2 linked regions of the Formosa sp. Hel1_33_131 genome follow. The protein of the gene in region 1 interacts with the protein of each later gene in a pairwise test. Links are inferred from orthologs where the notes say so. Each region holds a gene or a part of one and is shown on either strand. Other genes may lie near its edges. The genes, in order: topA and FORMB_RS01955.

The links.
Region 2: the proteins of topA (region 1) and FORMB_RS01955 interact in binary tests that used the Escherichia coli proteins (3 or more experiments, as listed by UniProt). The link is inferred for Formosa sp. Hel1_33_131 from one-to-one orthologs.

What each region holds. Positions count from the first base shown.
Region 1 is NZ_CP017260.1:1,743,052-1,746,430, forward strand. What follows is about bases 332-3,376. They hold topA (type I DNA topoisomerase), read left to right. Parts: upstream 332-637; coding sequence 638-3,115; downstream 3,116-3,376. Other genes in these bases: FORMB_RS07870 (hypothetical protein), read left to right, coding at 332-510; FORMB_RS07880 (formimidoylglutamase), read left to right, coding at 3,115-3,376. In the rest of the region: more of FORMB_RS07870, read left to right, coding at 1-331; more of FORMB_RS07880, read left to right, coding at 3,377-3,379. UniProt on the Escherichia coli protein: Releases the supercoiling and torsional tension of DNA, which is introduced during the DNA replication and transcription, by transiently cleaving and rejoining one strand of the DNA duplex.
Region 2 is NZ_CP017260.1:454,357-457,690, forward strand. Bases 147-3,146 are described here. They hold FORMB_RS01955 (IMPACT family protein), read left to right. Parts: upstream 147-1,340; coding sequence 1,341-1,952; downstream 1,953-3,146. Other genes in these bases: ribD (bifunctional diaminohydroxyphosphoribosylaminopyrimidine deaminase/5-amino-6-(5-phosphoribosylamino)uracil reductase RibD), read left to right, coding at 147-731; FORMB_RS01950 (HAD family hydrolase), read left to right, coding at 724-1,341; FORMB_RS01960 (acyl-CoA thioesterase), read right to left, coding at 1,949-2,347; dnaA (chromosomal replication initiator protein DnaA), read left to right, coding at 2,527-3,146. Outside these bases: more of ribD, read left to right, coding at 1-146; more of dnaA, read left to right, coding at 3,147-3,334.

The sequences.
Region 1 (3,379 bases):
ATATGGATTTATTTGTTGATGTTTATAGTGAGTATCGTATCCTCTCTTTTATATTTAGGATTTTATAGAATTGTAAAAGAAATGGATCATGGAAATTCCTTTGTTATGTCTGATTTCTTCTATTTTTTTAAGAGTCCAGTTTTAGGGAAAGCGATCGTCTTGCTATTGGCCTATACAGGGATCGCCATTTTAGCAGCCTTGCTTTGCTTCTTTCCTTTGATCTACGCCATGATTCCTTTGATGTTTATGCTTCCTGTATTTGCATACAACTCCCATTTGTCAACCTCTGAAATTATTAAGGTCGCATTTGCACTTGGAAACAAAAAATGGGGCATTACCTTTTTAACTCTCATGTTAAATATGATTTTATTCTATGTCGTTTCTTTAGTTACTTGTGGCCTAGGAGCCTTGTTTATTAGCTGTTTTTTATACCTTCCGCAATATATTATTTATAAAAAAGTAATAGGATTTGACAGCCAGAAATCAACAACTCAATCAATTGATTTATAAGTTTTTAAATCAAACCGAATAAGGATTAAAAACGACTGCATTTTGCAGTTGTTTTTTGCTTTGTTAAAAAAATAAAAGAAAGAAATAAAAAAAATCCTCTACATTTGTACCTCTCTAAAAATAAGATATGGCTAAGAATTTAGTGATTGTTGAGTCCCCTGCTAAGGCAAAAACTATAGAAAAATTTCTAGGTAAAGACTTTAAAGTCGAGTCTAGTTTTGGGCACATTGCGGATTTACCTTCCAAAGAATTGGGAGTAGATGTTGAGGGTGATTTTAAACCCAAATATGAAGTTTCAAGCGACAAAAAAGCAGTTGTTAGCAAACTAAAAGCGGCCGCTAAAAAGGCAGAAATAGTTTGGTTGGCAAGTGATGAAGATAGAGAAGGAGAGGCAATTGCATGGCATTTAGCGGAAACTTTAAAATTAGACAAAGCTAAAACCAAACGTATTGTTTTTCATGAGATTACAAAATCAGCGATTGAGAAAGCAGTAAAAAATCCTCGTGGGATTGATTATAACTTAGTCGATGCCCAACAAGCGCGACGTGTTTTGGATCGAATTGTAGGATACGAATTGTCTCCAGTCTTGTGGCGAAAAGTAAAGGGAGGCCTTTCGGCGGGACGTGTACAATCGGTTTCGGTTCGATTGATTGTAGAGCGTGAACGCGAAATACAAAAATTCCAAACGGAAGCCACTTTTAGAATTGATGCTGAATTTACAACTGCAAAAGGGCAGGTGTTTAAAGCAAAGCTTCCAAAGGCATTTAACAGCGAAGCTGACGCAAAAGCGTTTTTAGATAAAAATAGCGATGCTGCTTTCTCAGTTTCAAGTCTTGAGAAAAAGCCCGCAAAGAAATCACCAGCCCCCCCATTTACAACCTCTACATTACAACAAGAGGCGGCTCGAAAATTATATTTTTCAGTAAGCAAAACAATGAATATGGCCCAGCGTCTTTATGAAGCGGGTCTAATTACATACATGAGAACCGACAGTGTAAATCTTTCACAAGAAGCACGAAATACAGCGGCTCAAGAAATTTCGTCTTCTTACGGAGATACGTATAGCAAGCCTCGAAATTTTAAAGGAAAATCAAAAGGAGCACAAGAAGCGCATGAGGCGATTCGTCCTACCAATTTTTCAACCCATTCGGTAAATATCGAAAGAGATCAAGCACGACTATACGATCTTATTTGGAAACGCGCCATCGCCTCTCAAATGAGCGATGCACAATTGGAACGTACCAACGTCAAAATAAACACACCAAACCATAACGAAACATTTACGGCTAACGGGGAGGTTATTAAATTTGATGGGTTTTTAAAAGTATATCTTGAAGGAACGGATGAAGAGAATTTAGAGCAAGAAGGCATGTTGCCAGCCATGACGCTGAAAGAGGCCTTAGGAAACAACTACATTACGGCGACCGAACGTTTTTCGAGACCGCCATACAGATATACAGAAGCCTCTTTAGTAAAGAAATTAGAAGAATTAGGTATTGGAAGACCTTCTACCTATGCGCCTACAATTTCAACCATTCAAAACAGAAAATATGTTGAGAAAGGTGCTGTTGATGGAGCAGAACGAAGCTATTCATTATGGACCTTGTCTGAGGGAGAATTGACAGGAAAAAAATTGACTGAAAAGTTTGGTTCTGATAAAGGGAAATTAGTTCCTACAGATATCGGAATGATTGTCACTGATTTTTTAGTGAATCATTTTGAAGCCATTTTAGATTATAATTTCACGGCCAAAGTTGAAGCGGATTTTGATTTAATCGCCAGTGGAAAAGAAGATTGGACTAAAATGATGAAGTCATTTTATAAAGAGTTCCATCCAAAAGTTGAAGACGTCAGTCAAAATGCAGAACGTGAATCCGGAGAACGAATTTTAGGTGTCGATCCAAAATCGGGACGTCAATTAAGCGTGCGTTTAGGGAAATTTGGACCGATAGTTCAGATAGGAAAAGCCGATGAAGAAGAAAAACAAGTCTTTGCAAGTGTGCCTCCTAATTTTCAATTAGCAGCCATTACTTTTGACGAAGCGTTGGAATTATTTAAACTTCCAAAAGATTTAGGTACTTATAAAGGAGAAGACCTTATTGTAAATAACGGTCGTTTTGGACCTTATGTGAAATTTGGTGATAAATTTATATCCCTTCCTAAAGGCGCAGATCCAATGCGTGTTGAAATGGAAGATGCCATTGAATTAATCAAAGAAAAAGAAGCTGCAGATGCTCCAATATACGAGTACGATGGCTTGCCAGTTCAGAAAGGTAAAGGGCGATTTGGACCGTTTATCAAATGGAACAATATGTTTATTAATGTCAATAAAAAATACGACTGGGACGATCTTTCTAACGATGATATTGAGACTTTAATTAAGGATAAAATCCAAAAGGAAATTGACAAACTGATTCATGATTGGGAAGAAGATGGTATTCGCGTTGAAAAAGCACGATGGGGACGACACAACATCATTCAGGGAAAAACCAAGATTGAGCTTCCAAAAACAGTGGATGCTACAAAACTAACTTTTGAAGAAGTGAAAGGGATTATTGCCAAAAATGCTCCCAAGAAAAAAACACGTGCTAAAAAGAAAAAGTAATGGATTATAGTTTCCTTTCTCCTGTTCAAGATCAGCTTTTAGACGAATTAGAGTTACTACATGACCAGACTATAGGAAAAAAACTAAGGATTCATAGCAGGACACTAGAGCCAAGTTTAGAAGGTGTAAAAATGGCTATTGTAGGGGTTTTGGAGTCCCGAAATTCGGTTGACTATATAGGTGAAGAATTCCAATTTACTGAAATTAGAAAAGCATTTTACAAGCTGTTTCCAGGAAATTGGTCGCATGACATTGCCGATTTGG
Region 2 (3,334 bases), 1.3 Mb from region 1 along the record:
TTGCCCATAAAATCCCCAAAGTGGTGATTGGATGTTTAGATGAACACGAAAAAGTGTGTGGCAAAGGCATCGCAAAACTGAAGGCCGCTGGATGTGACGTTCTTGTAGGCGTTTTGGAACAAGAATGTAAAACACATCACAAACGTTTTTTTACCTTCCATACTAAAAAGCGTCCTTATATTATATTGAAATGGGCCGAAAGCAAAGACGGCTTTATCGCTCCCCTATCAAAATCTGAAACAAAACCTGTTTGGATTAGCAATACTTACTCCAGGCAACTGGTGCATCAATGGCGTGCAGAGGAACAAGCGATTTTGGTTGGTGCAAATACAGTGGTTCAAGACAACCCGAGTTTGACCACCCGAGAGGTCGAAGGTTCCAACCCAATCCGAGTTGTCATCGACCTAAAAAATTCTTTAGCAGATTCCTATCAGGTGTTTAATTCTGAAGCAAAAACCATTCGGTTGACTTCTCATGAAATTAATATACAAAACCCACTGGCATCTGAAGTTTGCAAGGCTTTACATGCAGAGCATATAACTTCCGTAATTATTGAAGGGGGACAAAAAACATTGCAAGCATTTATTGATGAAAATCTTTGGGATGAAGCACGTGTTTTTTCAAGTGAGCTCAATTTAAATGACGGAATTTCAAAACCTCAAATTAAAGGTTCATTAGTTTCTGAAACACAGCTTACTTCTGATTGCTTAAAAATTCTTGTGAATGATTAACACACTTATATTTGATTTTGGGGATGTGTTTATCAACTTAGACAAGCCTGCCATTGAACGTTCGTTGTTCAATCTTGGAGTGACTTCTATTACAGAGGACATGCTTCAGACGGCAATGCAGTATGAAAAAGGGGGGATATCTACTGACGACTTTGTAACTGCATTCACGGCGAAATATCCATCCATTTCTGCGGCACAATTTAAAAAAGCTTGGAATTCAATTATTTTAGAGTTTCCAGAATACCGTTTAGAGTTTATAGAAAAACTCTCTACATATAAAAACTACAAACTTATTTTACTCAGCAACACCAATGCACTTCATATCGAACAAGTCATAGAAAACATGTCTTTATATAGGTATGAACGTTTTAAAAGTTGTTTTGACAAATTTTACCTTTCACATGAAATACACTTCCGAAAGCCCGATGCATCCATTTATGAATATGTATTAAACGAGAATCAACTGGAAGCTGACCGTTGTTTCTTCGTAGATGACACCAAAGAAAATACACAAGCAGCAGCCCAACTCGGCATACATACTTGGAATAATAACCCTGAAAAAGAGGATATTATAAACCTTTTTGACAACCCTTTATTTACAAATTCATAATGTCAGTGTTGACTTATAAAACAATTCTCAAACCTTCTGAAGAAGTTCTTTATAAAGACAAAGGGAGTAAGTTTTATGGGTACGCATTCCCCCTAAAGACAATAGAAGAGTATAAAAAAATTATAGAAAAACTTAAACAAAAACATTCCAGTGCAGGTCATTTTTGTTTTGCGTACCAACACGGCATTGAAACCCTCTATCACAGAGCTTCAGATGATGGAGAGCCCTCAAATAGTGCAGGCTTGCCAATTTATGGGCAATTGCAAGCGTTTGATGTTACCAATGTTCTTGTGGTGGTGGTCCGTTATTTTGGAGGGACAAAACTTGGCGTTGGGGGCTTGATCAGCGCTTACAAGACTACGGCGAAATTAAGTTTGGAGGCGAGCGACATAAAAACCTTGGATATTTTAATCACCTTCAAACTAAGTTTTGAATACAAAGATTTGAGTCAAGTAATGCGGATTATTAAAAAACAGCAGCTCGTTATAAAGTCTCAGCGGCTTGAAATGGAATGTGAAGTGGTTGTTTTGGTCAAAAAAAGTGGTAAAAAAAGCCTTCAAACTACTTTTGAGGCCTTTCATAAAATTAAAGTTGAAATTTTAAACGATTAAATTTGCAGTTTATCTAAAATATATTGGGGACAACGCATCGGGAAATTAGACTTCATGTTAACAAATACCAATTTGGTGTTGGCCGTTGTGAGTAATTCACCGCTAGAATTATGAATTTCGTAATTAAACTCAATAGAAGCCGTTGGTTGTTTCACAAGTGTCGTAGATATCGTCAAAACATCATCGTAAAAAGCTGGTTTTTTGTAGTTTAAACTCAAAGACACCACCGGTAACATCACGTCATTGGCCTCCATTTCTTTATAAGAAATCCCTAAAGCAGTCAACCACTCTAAACGTCCAATTTCCAGATACTGAGCGTAATTCCCATGGTACACAACCCCCATTTGATCAGTTTCTGCGTATCTCACCTTAATCTTTGTTTGATGTATATTCATATATTAAAATTTGTATATTTATAAAAATTAAACATGAGGAAAAAATATTAAATAATCAATCAAATTTGATTTTTTTTTTTGGAATTTTGTTCACATATTTGTACTGTAAAATAACGATAACCATTTCCCCCAAGATTATTCTTATTTTTGATCACTAACTAAAAAAATAAACTACTGAAATGAATAACACTGCGCAATCGGTCTGGGAAAACTGTCTAAACTTTATAAAAGACAACATTCAGCCGCAAGCCTACAAAACATGGTTTGAACCTATTGTAGCTGTAAAACTTGACGATCATGCGCTCAGTATTCAAGTTCCTAGTAAATTTTTCTACGAATGGTTAGAAGAACACTACGTTAAAATTTTAAAAGTAGCCCTTACTAAAGAGCTCGGTATAAATGCCAAATTGGTGTATATCATCAAAATGGAAAATACGTATGGTAATAAACAACCGTTTACGGAGAAAATTCCTAGTTCAAACCGTTCAGCAGTCTATTCACAACGCGTTGATATTCCCTTAAAAAATATAAATCCTGAATTAAAAAATCCCTTTGTAATTCCTGGGATTAGAAACGTTAAAATTGAGTCTCAACTAAATCCAACATATACTTTTGATAACTTTTTGGAAGGTGACTCAAACCGGTTGGCGCGAAATGCAAGTATTGCAGTGGCTAACAAGCCAGGAGGCACCTCTTTTAACCCCTTATTGATTTTTGGTGGGGTTGGCTTAGGAAAAACACATTTAGCGCATGCAATAGGGGTTGACATAAAAGATAAATATCCTGAAAAAACAGTGTTGTATATCTCCGCTGAAAAATTCACCCAACAATATATAGAGTCTGTCAAGAAGAACAATCGAAATGATTTTATTCACTTCTATCAAATTATAGATGTTTTAATTATTGATGATGTTCAATTCCTTTCTGGAAAATCAGGAACACAAGATGTATTCTTTCATATTTTTAACCATTTACATCAAAACGGGA